Regions from separate parts of the Lysinibacillus sp. FSL L8-0126 genome, predicted to be linked through region 3. Evidence: riboswitches for the same ligand, from Rfam matches in the RefSeq annotation. Region 3 holds a riboswitch; each other region holds the start of a gene.
What was found. A riboswitch is a leader RNA that binds a small molecule or an ion and turns the genes downstream of it on or off. The one in region 3 is predicted to bind thiamine pyrophosphate.
Positions count from the first base shown of each region.

Region 1: another riboswitch for thiamine pyrophosphate. It lies ahead of thiT (energy-coupled thiamine transporter ThiT); the one in region 3 lies ahead of MHI34_RS18185 (ABC transporter substrate-binding protein).
Region 2: another riboswitch for thiamine pyrophosphate. It lies ahead of thiM (hydroxyethylthiazole kinase); the one in region 3 lies ahead of MHI34_RS18185 (ABC transporter substrate-binding protein).
Region 4: another riboswitch for thiamine pyrophosphate. It lies ahead of thiC (phosphomethylpyrimidine synthase ThiC); the one in region 3 lies ahead of MHI34_RS18185 (ABC transporter substrate-binding protein).

Region 1 covers NZ_CP152028.1:2,202,907-2,207,673, forward strand. Annotated here, with positions in the region: gene MHI34_RS10690 (SMC family ATPase) at 1-489, shown strand, start outside; gene MHI34_RS10695 (hypothetical protein) at 531-653, opposite strand; gene MHI34_RS10700 (DUF4870 domain-containing protein) at 709-1,032, opposite strand; TPP riboswitch at 1,160-1,267, shown strand; gene thiT (energy-coupled thiamine transporter ThiT) at 1,404-1,964, shown strand; gene map (type I methionyl aminopeptidase) at 2,126-2,881, shown strand; gene MHI34_RS10715 (hypothetical protein) at 2,915-3,628, opposite strand; gene MHI34_RS10720 (polyphosphate kinase) at 3,827-4,651, shown strand.
Region 2 covers NZ_CP152028.1:2,733,535-2,738,301, forward strand. Annotated here, with positions in the region: gene thiE (thiamine phosphate synthase) at 1-24, opposite strand, end outside; gene thiD (bifunctional hydroxymethylpyrimidine kinase/phosphomethylpyrimidine kinase) at 14-838, opposite strand; gene thiM (hydroxyethylthiazole kinase) at 826-1,593, opposite strand; TPP riboswitch at 1,686-1,783, opposite strand; gene MHI34_RS13460 (acyl--CoA ligase) at 1,974-3,575, shown strand; gene sppA (signal peptide peptidase SppA) at 3,742-4,755, shown strand.
Region 3 covers NZ_CP152028.1:3,760,957-3,765,723, forward strand. Annotated here, with positions in the region: gene parC (DNA topoisomerase IV subunit A) at 1-842, shown strand, start outside; TPP riboswitch at 962-1,072, shown strand; gene MHI34_RS18185 (ABC transporter substrate-binding protein) at 1,226-2,221, shown strand; gene MHI34_RS18190 (thiamine-binding protein) at 2,223-2,513, shown strand; gene MHI34_RS18195 (ABC transporter permease) at 2,513-3,286, shown strand; gene MHI34_RS18200 (ABC transporter ATP-binding protein) at 3,261-4,010, shown strand; gene MHI34_RS18205 (TatD family hydrolase) at 4,000-4,749, shown strand.
Region 4 covers NZ_CP152028.1:1,270,225-1,274,991, reverse strand. Annotated here, with positions in the region: gene MHI34_RS06165 (methyl-accepting chemotaxis protein) at 194-2,296, shown strand; gene MHI34_RS06160 (AEC family transporter) at 2,408-3,337, shown strand; TPP riboswitch at 3,416-3,530, shown strand; gene thiC (phosphomethylpyrimidine synthase ThiC) at 3,676-4,767, shown strand, end outside.

The DNA.
Region 1 (4,767 bases), 1.6 Mb from region 3:
TCCTTTGAGCGATACATTCAAATTAATTACTTAGACCAAATTACCGATGCCGCTAATATTCGTCTTTATCACTTATCAAATGGTCAATTTGAGCTTAGACGTTCTGATAGACTAGAAAAGCATGCGAAGCAAAGTGGGCTTGGGCTTGATGTATATGATGCCTATACGGATCAATTACGTGATGTGAAAACATTATCCGGTGGCGAAAAATTTAATGCTTCCTTAAGTCTTGCTTTAGGAATGGCAGATGTCATTCAAAGCTTCCAAGGGAATATTCATATTGAAACCATGTTTATTGATGAGGGCTTTGGCTCGCTTGATGAGGAATCTTTGAATAAAGCAATTGATACATTAATTGCTTTACAGGATTCTGGTCGTATGATTGGCGTGATTTCTCATGTGCCTGAATTAAAATCAGCGATGCCAGCGGTCTTACATGTAGAAAAAACATTGAATGGACATAGTCAAACCCACTTTGAAGTGAAATAAATAAAAGGCGTATTTCCAAAACAAGGGAATACGCCTGCTGTTTATTTTTTTCGAGGGGTGGCTGTAGGCGTTGTCCCTTTTTTTGCAGCCATTACTTTTTTCACGATAGGAATAACAATAGGTGCTAATTTTACGGCGGTTTTCACAACATTTGATACTTTCATTCAAAAACAGCTCCTTTTACAATTACTACTACCTGTTTCGCTTAAAAATGAAACATTAACGAATAACACGAACAGCTTGAATAATATTCCATATTACAATTCCTAGTGAGATGATGGCATAAATGGCAAACGAAACGAACCAAATAATCAACATCGTATTATTGCCGGACGTTGGATCCAAATTAAATGTAGAAAAAACAAAGACAATAAAGAACAGAATGCCGAAAACAAAAGGAATTAAATGAGAGATAAGTGCACGAATTGAATGTCTTTTTACGTCACTATCTTTCGTAATAATGTACACAATTAATGGGACGATAAAAGGGGCGAAGAAAATACTTAAATAACTAAAGGCAGATAAAATTTTTTGGTTCTCCATAGTTGTACCTCCTTTTTTAATATTTACGCATGAAAAACAGCAAAGTTTCAAAAAAATAATATATGGAAGAGGTTGTAATCCTTCTATCCTTTGCGTACAATGAGAATGTTCAAATAAATTCAGATGTAACGACCACAAGGGGAGCTGATGATGTCAGCTGAGACTGGGCACGTAATGCCTTGACTCTTTGAACCTGTAAGTTAACGCTTGCGTAGGGATGTGGATAGAAACCGACACTAGTACGATGTGAGGCTCTGTCCTGGCATCGTTTTTTCATTCTTGAGGGAATAAAAAGGTGTCAGAAAGAGACATATCAGCGCATTTCTATTCCTGCTCTTGTATCCTACATCGGAACAAAGGAGAGAATATATATGGACAAAAAAAGACTATTAATGCTTGTGGAGATTGCGATATTTGCAGCAATCGGTCTTGTGCTTGATCAGGTTTCCTTTAAAGTATGGGCACAAGGTGGCTCTGTTAGTCTAGTCATGGTACCTATTATGTTAATAGCATTTCGCTGGGGCTTAGTAGCTGGGCTAACAACTGGATTACTCGTAGGTGTAATGCAAACCATGTTTGGTGCTACGATTGTGCACTGGCTACAAGGATTCCTTGATTATGGTGTTGCTTTCACAGTTGTAGGATTAGCGGCGGTTGTGCGTGGACCCGTGTTGGCGGCTGCCAAAAATGCCAACAAAACAAAAATGGCACTTTACATTATATTAGGTACGGTACTTGCGGGCTTTTTACGATATGCAGCCCACACGACGGCTGGCGCTGTATTTTTTGCAGAATATGCTGGCGATCAAAATGCATGGATCTATTCCATCATCTATAATGGTACATATATGCTACCAGCAACTATTTTAACGGCAATTGTAGGCGTTCTTTTATTCACAGCTGCTCCACAATTAATGCAAAGAAAAGCATAAAACATGCCCCTCACATTTGTGAAGGGGCTTTTTTGTCGCAAATAACTCTTTGCGCACTTCGCAAAGTAAGGAAGCATACAATATTTAAAGCGTTTATCGTTATACGCATAACAAGTTATGTTATATTAAAGTATAGATATTAGATGAAAGGGACGTTATACATGATTGTAAAAACGCAAGAAGAGATTGAAGCTTTTAAAAAAATAGGACGCATTTGTGCTGAAATTCGTGAAGCGATGAAAGCTGCCACAAAACCAGGTGTTACAACATTGGAGCTAGATGAAATTGCTGGCCGTATGTTTGCAGAGGCTGGCGCGATATCTGGTCCAAAGGGAGAATATGATTTCCCAGGGTATACATGTATTAGTGTCAATGAAGAAGTGGCGCATGGTATCCCCGGAAAACGTGTTATTCAAGAAGGGGATATTGTAAATATCGATGTTTCTGGTTCATTAAATGGCTACTTTGCTGACACTGGTATTTCATTTGTGGTTGGTGATGGCTATGAGGACAAAGAAAAGCTATGTCGCGTTGCCAAAAGCGCCTTTGATCGAGCAATGACAAAGGTAAAGGCTGGGTCTAAATTAAATCAAATTGGTAAGGCAGTTGAACGTGAGGCGAATGCTAATGGCTTAACTGTTATTATGAATTTAACTGGTCATGGCTTAGGTCAATCTTTACATGATGAGCCGAATCACATTTTAAATTACTATGATGCATGGGATTCTACAATTATGAAAGAAGGTATGGTGCTTGCGGTTGAGCCGTTTATCTCAGCGAAGGCAGAGCATATTGTAGAAGCTGGTGATGGTTGGACATTCATTACACCTGATAAATCACTTGTAGCTCAAATTGAACATTCAGTCATTGTAACAAAAGATAAACCGATTATCCTAACATCATTAGACGAAGAATAGAATGCAATGAAATGAAAAATCCTGCTTACCAATTTATTTTTGGTAGGCAGGATTTTTTTTAATAAATAAAATACCAACAAAGAGAACACCACATAAAAAGAAGGCGGCGGTAGTGACAAGTAGCTCATCAAAACCATTATGTAAGGCGATTCCTATATAAGCCCAAATAAAAACACTAGGAAACAAAATATCAAAGTGATGGAAACGGATATGTAGCGCAAGTGCTCCACCTAATGTCAGCAAAATTACTGCCCAAAGAGGCGTACTAAGACCAAAGCCGTTCCAACCATAAGCCGTTAACGTAAAACTGATATTCGTAATAAAAATAAATGTCATCCATGCAAAATAAATGGAGAAAGGAATACGACCCGACATTGCTTTGTCATGAAGAGGGTACGTATTATACAACATAAATAAATACAAGACTAAGAGTAATGTAATGCCAAGTGAAACAATAAATAACTCATGATGCCATACGTATATCATCAATGCTTGCAATATATTTATGCAGCTAAAAAGCGCAGACTGTTTCATAGTTGTCTTTTTGATATTCATAACTAACCAATAACCGAGTAAAAAATAAATAAGAATCCAAATTACATGACTTACACTAACTGGTGCAAATACTACAGAAAAGCGATTAGCGATTTCTAGCATAGATTGACCGTTGATATTCACGAAAAAGGATGAAAAGGTTAGGATGAGTGAGACAAGATAAGAAATTGTCATCAAGATAAACCGAGGCATGTTTTCCTCTCCCTTCGTGTTAGATTTTATAGGGAAAAGACAAATAAGTATAGTGCTGTCACTATTTTTATTATAACGGAAACTTTCAACAATGTATCGTGTTGTTTTGCTCGTAATATCTACAATTTACCATCTCAATAGGCATCCATATATTTCTTTAGTACAATAAGAATATCCAACCAAAAGGAGTGAAGTTTCATGGCACAAAATTTGAAAAACCTAGACCTATCCATTGAACTAGATAAAAAGATGTATAAAAAGAAATTAAAAGTACTCCAATATGAAATGTTAAATGCACAGCAGTTTTTACTAAAAAACAAAATAGGTTTAATCTTAGTATTTGAAGGAATGGATGCTGCTGGTAAAGGTGGCGCGATCAAACGATTGATTGAACGTGTAGATCCGCGCGGTTATGTGGTACACCCTATCTCAGCTCCACAGCCACATGAATTACGCTATAACTATTTACAAAGATTCTGGAGAAAATTACCGCAGCATGGACAAATCGCTATTTTCGACCGCTCATGGTATGGACGTGTACTAGTAGAGCGTATCGAAGGCTTTGCAACAAAGGATGAATGGTCTCGTGCGTATGAAGAAATTAATAATTTCGAGAAAATTTTAACTGCGGGAGATTACATAATTATTAAGTTCTGGCTACATGTTTCAGATGAAGAGCAATTAAAACGCTTTAAAGAACGTGAAGAAAACCCTTATAAATCTTGGAAGCTAACAGACGAGGATTGGCGGAATCGAGAAAAATCACCACAATATATTGAAGCGGCGAATGCAATGTTTGACAAGACAGATAAAAAGGATGCTCCATGGATTTTAGTTGCTGGAGACGATAAAAAACATGCGCGTGTTCAGGTGCTTCAAGAAACAATTGCACATATTGAACGTGAGGCTCAAAAACGTGGTCTTCATCTAACAAATGTATTAGCTAATGGACAGCTAGAGGATGCTGATTCATCCAGTTTAGAAATAATAAATGAGAAAAAGCAAGAACAAAAAACAAAATAATAAAATGGTGCTGCTGTAACAATAAGACATGAGCTGTTTTAGTTGTAGCAGCATCTTTTTTTACATACAATGAAATAAAACTAGGGTTTACAATCATTAGATTGTAGCCAATGTGA
Region 2 (4,767 bases), 1.0 Mb from region 3:
AAGCTGTAAATCCTCACGTTTCATGAATAATTACCTCACAGGCTTCCTTATGCTGTTGATAAGCGAAATGATTTGTAGGTCCGTGCCCGTTGCCGATGGCTAAATCATGCATAATCGCTAATTGAATAAATTTTTTAGCTTCGATAATAGCCTCTTCCATCGCTAAACCTCGTCCAAGAAAAGCAGTGAGTGCTGCTGAAAATGTACAGCCAGTACCATGTGTATTTTTGGTTTGGATTCGTGGAGACTGCATCGAAAAAGATTGTCCATTTTTGAAAAATACATAATCAATGGCATAAAGTGGTTCTGCTAAATGCCCACCCTTTACAATGACGCATTGTACACCTAGCTGTAAAAAGCTTTGAGCCACTTGTTTCATATCCTCAAAATGGCGAATGGTTCTCCCCGTGAGAGCCTCTGCTTCGGGTATATTTGGCGTAACAATCGTAGCTAGTGGTAGTAAAGATGAGCGTAACGCCTCAATAGCTTCTTGCTGTAATAAGCTTTCTCCACCTTTTGCAATCATCACGGGATCCACAATTAGTGGTATGTTTAATTCACCGATCATGCGTGCGATGGCTTGGATAATACCAGAGGAATAAAGCATGCCTGTTTTCATTGCAGCAATCGGAAAATCTTCGACTAACGCTTGAAATTGTTTTTCCACAAACGAAATGTCAATGGGGAAAACACCTGTCACGCCTGTTGTATTTTGTGCAGTTAAAGCTGTAATAACGGAAGTGCCGAACACCTCTAATTCCTGAAATGTTTTTAAATCAGCCTGTATACCAGCACCGCCACCACTATCTGATCCAGCAATCGTCGTTACAATATGCATGATGCTTCACCATCCTTTGATAAACGATGTATAGCATTAAGCAAAGCTATTTGAAAATCACCGATATCTGCAGTGAATGCAGAAGCTAGTACCGCTGCCTTTTTATAGTAAGTGAGTGTTTCTGCTAATTGGTTGTATGGCTTGTTACCTGCGACATAGGCAGCACCACAAAGCGCACTAAGTAAACAGCCAGTACCAGTGACCTCTGTCATTTGTGGGTGGCCACCAGCTATCCACTGGCTATGCTCACCATTTGTTATAAGATCACGTTCACCTGTTACAATAACGATACAATTATATCGTTGTGCCACTAGTAATGCTTCCGTCTCCAGTGACATGGAGCCATGACCACTATCTACACCTTTCTGTTGCCAATCTACATTGGCTATAGCCGCAAGCTCACCGATATTACAGCGAATTACGGCAAATTGTATGTTTTCAAGTAAGTATTGAACGGTTTCCTTGCGATAAGTTGTAGCCCCTGCCCCAACTGGATCTAATATAACTGGAATGCCAAGTGCATTAGCTTTTTTTCCTGCTAACAGCATGGCGTTTTTGGTGCGAGTATTGAGTGTCCCGATATTAATTAATAATGCTTGTGCCATTGCTACCATTTCCTCAACCTCTTGGCTATCGTCAGCCATAACGGGCGAAGCACCTAATGCTAATAAACCATTTGCTTGGAAATTTGCCACCACATAGTTTGTGATGCAATGAATAAGTGGTTGCTGTTGACGAATTGTTTGAAATATCATTTTAATTTTAGTCCTCCTTTGTGGATGGACGTAAGCATGCAAAAAGGCTCTTTTTATGTGAAAATACACGAAAAAGAGCCTTTCATCTGAAAAAATCGATGTCTGTTGCTCCCTACGTCAGTATTAACTAACAGGTTCAAAGGGTCAGGTTTTACCTTCTCAACTCTTTCGAGTCCCCCTGCAATTTTGCTTTTAGTTGACCAAAATGTACCATACTTTTCATTTGTATTCAATAGCTAGTTTTCCTATCGACAAAACGTGACTGATGCCATATAGCTAGGTATGATAGTTGTCATGACTTTACCTAAATTAAGCGCAAACCATTGAAAATACTGAAAAAGGAGTTTTATAATGTGTCATAGCAAAAGGGGGCATTTGCCATGAAAAGACAAGATTTAGTTGCACCAGAATGGTATAACATAACAGAGGAAATTGAAAAATATGCTCAGGATGCAACGAAAAATGCTTTAATTATTTATGAAGAAAATCAAGCTGTACAATTTATTACATATGCACATTTGATGGAAAAAGCGAATCAAGCAGCACATGTTTTCACCTTACAAGGTTTAACGAAGGGTGATGTGATTTTAGTGATGGTACCACGCTCAGTGGAAGCATATATTGTTTATATTGCAGCATTAAAAGCAGGTTTAACCATCATTCCAAGCTCAGAAATGTTAAGAACAAAAGATATTGAGTATCGCATTCATCACGCCAATGCTAAAGGGGTTGTTGCCTATGAGCCCTATATTGAACAATTTGATGAAGTTGGAAATTTACAGGGCATACAGCAATTTGTCATAGGGAAAGCACATGAGCCTTGGCAGCCTTTACTAGAAAAAATGCACCATCAACCTACAACTTACATAAATCCAACTCCGATAAAAAGTACTGATAATGCATTTTTAGCCTATACAAGCGGCACAACAGGTAACCCGAAGGCAGCGGTACATACACACAGCTGGGGCTATGCTCATTTACGAACAACAGCACCACATTGGTTAGGTGTACAAGAAAATGATATTGTTTGGGCAACAGCAGCACCTGGATGGCAAAAATGGATATGGAGTCCCTTTCTCGCTACATTAGGCAGTGGTGCTACTGCATTTGTTTACAAAGGTAAATTTGATGCGGCTTCCTATTTGGCAATGCTTGAAAAATTCAAAATCAATGTATTATGCTGTACACCAACTGAATATCGTTTTATGGCATCACTTGAAAATTTACACGCATATGATTTACATGCAATTCGCCAAGCTGTATCAGCAGGTGAACCATTAAATAGTGAGGTTATCAACGTATTTTCAGAAACATTCCATTTACAAGTGCGAGATGGCTATGGTCAAACGGAAAATACATTACTTGTTGGTACAATGGTAGGGATGGAGGCGCGAGTTGGCTCAATGGGAAAACCTACTCCTGGCAACACCGTTAATATTATTAACGATTTCGGCAATCCTGTTGCAGTGGGAGAGGTGGGTGATATTGCTGTTCATCGTGAAACACCAGCTCTCTTTAAAAAATATTTAAATGATCCTGAACGTACAAATTTACAATTCCGTGGTGATTGGTATATAACAGGAGATCGTGCCTACAAAGATGAAGATGGCTACTTTTGGTTTGAGGGTCGAGGAGATGATGTCATTATCTCCTCGGGTTATACAATTGGTCCCTTTGAAGTAGAGGATGCTTTGATGAAGCATCCAACTGTGAAAGAAGCTGCTGTCATTGCCAGTCCAGATAAAGTTCGAGGAAATATTGTAAAGGCATTTATTGTTCTTCGTAATGGTGAAATTGGTGATGAAACACTTATTCAAACACTTCAAAGTCATGTGAAATCATTGACTGCCCCATATAAATATCCACGTGCTATTGAATTTGTCGAAGAGCTACCCAAAACATCCTCTGGAAAAATTCGACGAGTTGAATTACGACAACAAGAAACAAAGCAATGCCATTCATCATCATTTCCTAGGAAATAATGTCGAAAATCAAAGTTCATGCAAAGGTATGGACTTTGATTTTTTTTATTTTTTTAGGTAAGGTAATATGAGGAAATAAATAGCAACAAGCTTTTTGCATATTATTGCAAAAAAATGAAACAAATAAGCAAGTCATTCGTATTACGTGTTGAGGAGGCGGAAAGACATGAATGTAAAAAGGTGGGTTGCTTTAGTAGTCGCAGGTGTTCTTTTACTATTTTCATTAGGAATTAACACCATTTTTGCCCTATTTAAAGCAGATTTCCTAGGTAATTTTGATAGTTTGATGGCTGGGAATAATTTAGATGTATATGAAAATGTCATTGAAGGGGACAATTTTGATAAGCGAATTGCTTATTTAAAGGTAGATGGAGCGATTCAAGATATCGGCTCAAGTACATTATGGCAACCAGTTGCCTATGATCATACATTTTTCTTAGAGCAATTGGATAATATTTTGTATGATGATTCGATACAGGGCGTTGTTTTAAGCGTCAATTCACCAGGTGGTGGTGTGAAAGAATCAGCAGAAATCTATAAAAAGCTGCTAAAAATTAAAGAAGAACGACAAATTCCAATTTATGTATCGATGGATTCGATGGCAGCATCAGGTGGTTATTATATTTCAGCACCTGCAGATAAAATCTTTGCCCATCGTGATACAATAACAGGCTCAATTGGCGTCATTATGCAATCCATTAACTACCAAGCATTGGCTGAAAAAGTAGGTGTTAAATTTGAAACGTTTAAATCAGGGGAGCATAAGGATATGCTAAGCCCAATGCGTGAAGTGACACCAGAAGAACGTGCAATGATGCAGGATATGATTAATGAAACGTATGAAGAATTTGTAGACATTGTAGAGCAGGGACGTAATATGTCTGAAGCAGAAGTGAAGAAGGTTGCAGATGGTCGTATTCTTGGTGGCACAAAAGCGCTTGAAGCAGGTTTAATCGATGAAATTGGTGATGAAGAAGCAGCCATCGCTGCTCTACGTGCAGATTATGGACTGGAAGATGCTGCTTTATTTGAGTATGCGTACGATATGGGAGGCTGGCAATCATACGTTGGGATGAAAATTGGCTCCATGTTTGGTCCATCTGCAGAAGAAAAAATGCTAATGAAAATTATGACCGACTACAGTGCACCGAAAATGATGTATTTATACGGGGAATACTAAGGAGGGAGTACA
Region 3 (4,767 bases):
TGAAGGATTCGGATTACTTATTGTATGAAGCAACCTTAAATACACAGCATCATCTGTTACTGTTCACAAATCGAGGCAATTATATTTACCAGCCTGTTCATGAGCTACCTGATATTCGCTGGAAGGATCTTGGACAGCATATTTCAAGTATTGTGCCAACAGGGGAAGATGAGTCTATTATTGCAGTGTATGGCTTTGAAACATTCGAACAGCCAAATACGTATATTTTAACAGCTACAAAAGATGGTCAAATTAAACGCTCCCCACTGGCAGATTATGCGGTGACGCGTTATTCGAAGCCAATAAAAACAATGAATGTTAAAGCGGGCGATGCGATGATCTTTGCATCGTTTGTGACAGATGATGTGGAACTGATGTTAACAACGGATACAGCCTATGCGATTCGTTTCCCACTGGAAGAATTACCAGTTACAGGGGTGAAAACAGGCGGTGTCAAAGGCATCACGCTAAAGGATGGAGAAGCCTTAGTCGGTGTCAATGTGCTACAGCCTGATGCTACACAATATGTGGTAATCGTCACACAGCGTGGAGCCGTGAAGAAAATGAATGTTGCAGAAGTTGAAGTGGCAAGTCGTGCAAAACGTGGTCTAAAAGTATTAACAGAATTAAAAGCAAATCCTCACCGTATTGTGGCAGTTATTCAAGCAACGAATGAGGAGCAAATAGTGATTGAAACGGAAAAAGGTGTACAAGAGCTCATTGATGTCCAAACATTGACGCGTGCTGATCGCCATTCCAACGGTTCGTTTAAAGTGGATATTGCAACAGATGGGGCTATTTCCCATGTTTTAACGGCTAAAAAAGAACAGAAACTAAGCTAATGATAAGCCCAGTCTCTTAGGAGTGCTGGGTTTTTTTACGAGAGCAGTCGTTAGTCAAAAATAGCATCTTGTCATTTTAGCGTAACTATGGGTATAATAATCAACGAAAAGTTCATAGCACAAGAATGTAGGGGGGCTAGTAGTTGCTAGCTGAGATTGTGTCCGATAGACGCTGACCCTTTGAACCTGATTTGGCTCGTACCAGCGTAGGGAACATCTATTCAAAAAAGCAAAGTTTTGAAGATTGATTGCAATACGTCTGGGAGGAATCCTAGGCGTTTTTTTATGTTTTCAAGCAATATCTTGCCAAACGCATACGCTTTCTTTCTGGTGACAACATTCAACCATGAACACTTTCACATTATCAACTGGGAGGACTTCGCATGAAAAAATGGTTATTTATTCTAGTGGCTGCACTTTTAACGTTAGTGGGCTGTAGTGACAAGGAGGACAAGCAGGCTACTGATCAGCTGAAAAAAGTATCAGTGGTCTTAGATTGGACACCAAATACGAATCATACAGGGCTGTATGTCGCAAAAAAACTCGGTTATTTTGAGGAGCAGGGCTTAGATGTTGACATTATTATGCCTGGGGAGGCAGGAGCCGATCAGCTTGTTGCTTCTGGAAAGGCAGAGTTTGGTGTGAGCTATCAGGAAGGGATTACACAGGCTCGTGTGCAAGATGTGCCTCTTGTCTCCATTGCTGCTATTATTCAACATAATACATCTGGCTTTGCTTCTATTGCATCAAAAGGTATTACATCACCAAAGGATTTCGAAGGTAAAACCTATGGCGGTTGGGGGGCTCCACTAGAGCAAGCTGTCCTACAATCATTGATGCAAACAGAAAAGGCAGACATTCATAAACTAGATATCGTCAATGCAGGAGATTTAGATTTTTTCACGATGATGCAAAAGGATATTGATTTTGCTTGGATTTATTACGCGTGGACAGGTATTGAAGCTGAGCTACGGGGTGAAAAGATTAATATGCTGTACTTAACAGATTATAGTGATCAGCTGGACTATTATACACCTGTTCTAGCTACAAATGAAAAAATGATCCAGGACAATCCTGACCTAGTTCAAGCGTTTGTGGCGGCTGCATCGAAGGGCTATGAATACGCCATAGCACATCCAAGTGAGGCGGCTGATATTTTAATAGAAGCGGCTCCCGATTTAGATCAAGCGTTAGTGCATAAAAGTCAGGAATGGCTAGCCGATAAATATCAGGATGATGCCAAGCAATGGGGAGAGCAAAAGCTTTCTGTATGGGAAAACTATGCAAAATGGATGTCTAGCAACAACGTGTTAGAGGGCGAATTTAATGCGAAACAAGCCTTTACAAATGATTTCTTACCTAAAAAGGAGGCCAAATAAGATGGCGAATTCATTAATCAGTGTTCAAATCATTCCAAAAACAGAGAAATTTGAGGATGTTATACCGTATGTCGATGCGGCGATTGCTGTGATAGATGCTGCTGGTGTGAAATATGAGGTACATCCGTTGGAAACGACGATGGAAGGTGAGCTGTCAATGTTGCTGCAAATCATTGAAAAAATGAATGACAAGATGATTGAGCTTGGTGCTATCAATGTCATTACACAAGTGAAAATATTATATCAGCCAACTGGTATAACAATGGATACATTAACGGAGAAATACCAGTAATGAAACAAGCTTTGCAAAAGGGAAGGACGATTATTTTTATCGCCTTCCTCTTATTCGTGTGGGAGCTCATTGTGCATGTGGCTGAAGTTCCTCATTGGTTATTACCTGCACCAAGTAGTATTTTGTTGGAAGCTTTTAAAGCCTATCAAACCTTTTTACCACATGCTTGGGCTACGATGCAATTAGCCTTATTAGGACTTGCCATTGGCATTGCCTGTGGATTAATGGTGGCGATTGTCTTGCATCGATTTACATTTATTCGGGAGTTGTTTTATCCGATTTTAATTATGTCGCAAAATATCCCTATTCTTGTCTTAGCGCCATTGCTCATTATTTGGTTTGGCTTTGGTTTATTACCAAAGCTCATCATTATTTGCCTCGTGTGCTTTTTCCCCATTGTTATTGCGGCAATGGACGGATTTCGGCAAACAGCACCTGAGTTAAAGCATTATTTTGCCATGGTTGGTGCTACAAAGGCGCAAACTTTTTGGAAGCTCGAATGGCCTCATGCATACCCAACGATTTTTTCAGGTGTAAAAATTGCTGCGACGTATAGTGTGATGGGCGCTGTTATTGCGGAGTGGCTTGGTGCAAAAAAAGGAATAGGCGTTTATATGACCTTAGCACAGTCCTCGTTCCGCACTGATCGTGTATTCGTAGCCATTTTTGCGATTGTTTTATTAAGCTTACTGTTGTTTAGCAGTATTCGCTTACTTGAAAAATTCATGGTGAAGGGGAGAGGCTATCATGCTCAGCATTCAAAACATCGCTAAATCCTTTGATACCCTGCAAGTGCTTGAAGATGTATCCTTTGACGTTAAAGCTGGAGAGTTTGTGGCCATTGTTGGTCCCTCTGGCAGTGGTAAGAGTACCCTTTTTCAATTAATTGGTGGCGTTTCTACGATTGATCAAGGGTCCATTTTATTAAATGAAGAGGACATTCAGCGAAAAAGAGGAACGATTGGTTATATGCCTCAGCAGCCTTGTCTACTACCTTGGCGCACGATTTTAGAGAATGTCACACTCGTAGAGGAATTACAGCATCAACCAAATGCTGAACGTGCTATAGAGTGGCTTGAAAAGGTGGGGCTTGGTTCATTTATCCATGCTTATCCAAACGAATTGTCAGGCGGCATGCAACAGCGTGTATCTTTTATACGTGCGATGGTCAGTGATAAGCCGATTTTATGCTTAGACGAACCATTTTCTGCACTGGATGAATTCACCAGACTGGAAATGCAAGCGTGGCTATTATCCATCTGGGAAGCCTATCGTAAATCAATACTATTTGTCACGCATAGTATTGAGGAAGCACTCTTTTTAGCGGATCGGATCCTTGTTTTAAGCAAACGTCCTGCGACGGTTAAAAAGGAAATCATTGTGCCTTTTGAAAGACCCCGAAAAGAGGAAATTCGTCATTCAGCAACGTTCACCGAGTTAAAGCAACAATTATTTATGTACTTACAAGAAGAAAAGGGTGATATGTTTGTTGATTGATGCTCATATTCATTTGGATCAGTATCGAGATGAGGAAATTCCAGCCTTACTTGAAGAGGTAGAGACGGTGATTGCGGTTAGCATGCAGTTGTCGTCCTGTAAAAGAACATTGCATTTATCGAATAACTATCAGCCAGTGAAAGCCGCTTTTGGCTTTCATCCAGAACAGCCTTTACCAAATCCAAGCGATGAGGAGGCATTATTTGATTGGATCCGTTCACATAAAGAACATATGGTAGCTGTTGGTGAGGTCGGTTTACCTTATTATTTAAGACAACAGCAAACGATAGATGACCGACTCTATGTGGCTCTATTAGAGCGTTTTATAGTCTTGGCAAAGGAATTGGATAAGCCAATAGTGTTACACGCTGTCTATGAGGATGCTAGCATCGTTTGTGATTTACTTGACAAACATCAGCTTCGCCAAGCACATTTTCATTGGTTTAAAGGGGATGAGGCTGTGGTGAAACGCATGATTCAGCATGGCTATTTTATTTCGATCACCCCTGATTGTTTGTATGAACAAGAAATTCAACAGTTGATACAAGCTTATCCCATTGAACTAATGATGGTAGAAACGGATGGTCCTTGGCCTTTTGAAGGACCGTTTACAAATAAGCGTACATCTCCGTGGATGATGCATTCGACCATTGAGGTCATAGCGTCCATCAAGGGGTTGTCGACACAGGAAGTGGCTCAAATTATCACGCAAAACACCAATGCCTTCTATCGGCTTTAAAAGAAAAAGCAGTATAGG
Region 4 (4,767 bases), 2.2 Mb from region 3:
TGGTTTGTACTACTAATGTTAGTATGTTTTGTTTTTAATAGTTCATAAGACCCTTATTAAAAAATGTATATTGGTTGTAGATTTGTCCGTATTTCTCTCTATAACTCTGTAAAATTCTACTTTATTCGCTAAATATTTTATTGTGATACAACCTTTCATCCTTTATCATTATTATAAAAGTGGGGTGTTAGTTATGAAAAAATCTAAAGGTATTGCATTAAAACTATCTTCCCTAATTATAGGATTATTTCTAGTTTTATTTTTATCCTATACAGTGACAACGGGAATTATTATAAAAAATCAAAGTGTGGAAGACTCAGAATATGCAACGGTGCAGGCTGCTGAATCTTCGGCTGCTATTATGAGTGAACGTTTCAAGAAAGCAAATACGGCATTGCAAACAACAAAGCAAATCATTGAAAGCATGCAGAAGAATAATGCTTTATCTTCCAAGGGTGTCTTAGACATTATGGAAAATAATCTAGCTAACAATGATGATTTACTTGGTGTTGGAGCAATCTTTGAGCAGGGTTCTATTATGTTAGATGCAAATGCAGAGGCTACTTTAGTCGATTCCAAAAAACGTTTTGGACCATACCTAAGCAAAGATGATAATAAGATCAGCACCACTTTAATTGAAGGGGTCGATGATAAAAGTGTTTCTGAATGGTACTGGGTGCCAAAAGAAGACGGACGCGCAGTTTTAACGGAGCCGTATGATTATAATGTAAATGGAAAGAACGTATTAATGACAACCATTTCAGTGCCGTTAGTCAATGCTTCTGGATCGTTTTTTGGTGTATTGACGGCGGATGTATCGATAGATTTTTTAAATGGATTAACAGAATCTGTTGCACCAGAGGGTGGTTATGCGGGCATTATTACGAATAAGGGTGTACTGACAGCCAACAGTTTTGGTGAAGAGCTAGATGGGCGCAATATGCAAGAGGACCCAGCTTGGACAAGTATTAGTAAGACCATGGAAAATGATGAGCTTACAAGTATGTACGTTGATTCTAACCAGTTTAAGGAAAAGGCATTTAATGTATTTGCCCCAATGATTTTAGAGGATATTGACGAGACGTGGACTGTTCAAATTGTATTGCCTGAATCAAAAATTCTAGAGACATACAACCACGTCTTTGTATTTACAATTATTTCTTCTATTATTATGGTTGTTTTGATGACAGTTGCAAGTGTGCTATTCATTTACAAACAGTTAAAGCCACTCCAATTTTTGCGTGCATCCATTGAAACAGCTGCAGAAGGGGATTTAACACAAAGAGTAGAGGAGAAATATATTAAGTCTGATGAGATTGGTGCAGTTGCACTGGCTTATAATAATATGCTGGATAAAACCAATAGTGCAATACAAACAGTGCTAAATTCTACGACATTATTGAACCAATCTTCTAATCAAGTGCATGAGGTCTTTAATGAAATAGTAGCTTCAAGTCAAGAGGTTTCAGTAGCAATCAATGAAATTGCACAAGGTGCATCGAAGCAATCAGAGGATACTGAAGAAACCAATTATCGAATGATGGATCTATCTGATCAGATTGATGCCATTACGTCACTATCCAATGAGATGGATGAGCTATCTCATAAAACAAGTGCAACGACAGAAAAGGGATTGCATGAGGTTAATAGTTTACGTGAACATAATATAGAAACAAATGAGATGAATGGGCGTATTCAACAGCAAATGGAATCATTAGCTTCTAACATTGCCAATATTAATCAAATCATCGCTTCTATTCAAAGCATTACAGAGCAAACGAATCTGTTAGCTTTAAATGCAAGTATTGAGGCAGCTCGTGCTGGCGAACATGGAAAAGGGTTTGCGGTAGTAGCAGAGGAAGTAAGAAAGCTAGCAGAGCAATCTAAAAATGAAACAGAAATTATTAAGAGTACGGTAGAAAGTATTCTCGAAAATTCCCAACAGACAGTAGCTGTTATTGCTTCGAATGCAGATTTAATGCATTCTCAAAATGAGTCCGTACAAAGCACACAAATGGCCTTTAAAGATAGCAGTGACTTGTCACGTTCAATTGCAGCTTCCATTAGTGAACTAATGAGTAAGTTATCTAGTATGTTAGAGCATAAAAATCAAGCAATTATGGCTATTCAAAGTATATCTGCTATTTCAGAGGAAACAGCTGCCTCTGCTGAACAAGTAAGTGCTTCTGCAATGGATCAACAAGCAGAGTTACAAAAAGTAGCAGAGTCTATTCAAAATATGAATGATATATCAAATGAACTGCAAGAAGTCGTAAATCGATTTAAGCTAGCGTAAAGAAAAAGGCTGCCTAAAATATATAGGCAGTCTTTCTTAATGGTGAAGGGAAGAGACATTGACCTGTTAGCCATTCAGCACTACTATAATGAAGGGAAGGGGGTCATCAATATGATGTATCTCGGAATGATTTTCTTTCAAATTGTTGCACCTATTTTAGTGTTGCTTGTACTTGGCGCTATACTACAAAAGAAATTTCGTTTTAACTTAAAAGCATTGTCTCAGCTTATTACATATTGCTTTATGCCAGCCGCTGTTTTTGTGAATTTATATGAAACACGTGTAGAGCTGTCTGTTCTGGGAGAAGTCGGGTTATTTATTGTGCTTTTTATTGGGAGTCAAATGATACTCAGTCATTTTTTAGCGAAAGGGCTTGGTTTGGCCAAAACGGAGGCAGCCGTCTTTAAAAATAGTGTTGTGCTCATTAACTCTGGAAATTATGGTATTCCAGTGGCCCAAATGATTTTTGTAACACAACCTATTGGTGTAGCCATTCAGGTCATGCTCGTTATATTTCAAAATATGACAACTTATACATATGGTTTGTACAATTTAATTTCCTCTACGAAATCGGGTATGACAATCATCAAAGATTTCTTTAAAATGCCCATTATTCATGCGCTAATTATTGGTGTCGCTATGAACTATTTTAATATTGGTATACCGCAGTTTATCAAAATACCTGTAGAGCATGTCGCAGATGGATTTATTGCTGTAGCCTTAATTACATTAGGCGCACAATTATCACAGCTTGAAATCAAATCTATGTTTAATAAAACTGTTTTTGTTAGCTGTTTTACAAGATTAGTTATCGGACCAGCTGTAGCATTGGTCATTATTTATGTATTGGGGTTAGATGGAGTTGTCGCACAATCTCTGTTTATAGCCAGTGCCTTCCCAACATCTCGCAATAGCTCTAGTCTAGCATTAGAATACGATGTGGAATCAGCTACAGCTGCGCAAACTGTTTTATTTTCAACCATTGTGAGCTGTCTAACAGTAACGATCGTGATTTATCTTGCGGAAGTATTATTTACTTAGTTGGATGAAAATTTTAAAATATTGAATGGAAAACTTCCATCTCTTAGAAATATCTGCTACACTAGCATCAAACTAAATAGTATTAACTAGGGGAGTCTGATGAGTCAGGCTGAGAGGGAAACGCTTAGAAGTTTCTTGACCCTTTGGACCTGATCTGGCTCATACCAGCGTGGGAAAGTTAAGAAGCTATTGCATCGTATGTCGTGTGCAATTACTAGACCTTTACATTCATGGCCGGATCCAAAAAAATATTTTGGATTCGGCCTTTCTTTATTTGTTGGAGTGAGCTAGATTTTCGGTCCTTGTATCAAATTACATTTAAGGGAGAGAAGTAGCTCATGTCAGTAGTTAGTGAAAAGAACATTACGATTATGTCTAGCTTTGAAGGAAGCAAAAAAGTGTATGTGGAAGGATCACGTCCAGATATTTTAGTACCTATGCGTGAAATCGCATTAAGCCCAACGACTGGTAGCTTTGGGGATGAAAAAAATGCCCCTATTCGAGTATATGATACGAGTGGTCCATACACAGATCCGAATTATCACATTGATATTACAAAGGGTCTGCCTACTTTGCGACGTGCATGGATAGAAGAAAGAGGAGATGTTGAGGAATATGAGGGGCGTACGATTAAACCTGAGGATAACGGTTTTCGTCGTGTTGATGATCCGCGCATTCAAGAAAATGTTTTCCCTGAATTGGAGCGGAAGCCTTTACGTGCAAAAAGGGGTAAAAATGTAACACAGCTTCACTATGCACGAAATGGAATGATAACGCCGGAAATGGAGTTTGTGGCGATACGTGAAAACATGGATCCTGAATTTGTTCGTTCAGAAATTGCAGCAGGTCGGGCTATTATGCCTTCTAATATTAATCACCCTGAGGCAGAGCCGATGATTATTGGTCGTAACTTCCATGTGAAAATCAATGCAAACATTGGAAATTCCGCGGTGTCGTCGTCAATAGCAGAAGAAGTTGAGAAAATGACATGGGCTACACGCTGGGGTGCCGATAATATTATGGATCTCTCGACTGGTAAACATATTCATACAACGAGAGAATGGATTATTCGAAATGCTGCAGTGCCAGTGGGAACGGTGCCCATTTATCAGGCTTTAGAAAAAGTAAATGGCATAGCCGAGGATTTAACGTGGGAAGTTTATCGTGATACGCTCATTGAGCAAGCAGAGCAGGGGGTTGATTATTTCACGATACATGCGGGTGTTCTTTTACGCTATGTACCTCTTACAGCAAATCGTGTAACAGGCATTGTGTCACGTGGTGGTTCAATTATGGCACAGTGGTGTTTATTTCATCATCAAGAGAATTTCCTTTATACACATTTTGAGGAAATCTGTGAAATTATGAAGACATATGATGTTGCTTTTTCTTTAGGAGATGGCTTACGCCCAGGTTCCATTGCAGATGCC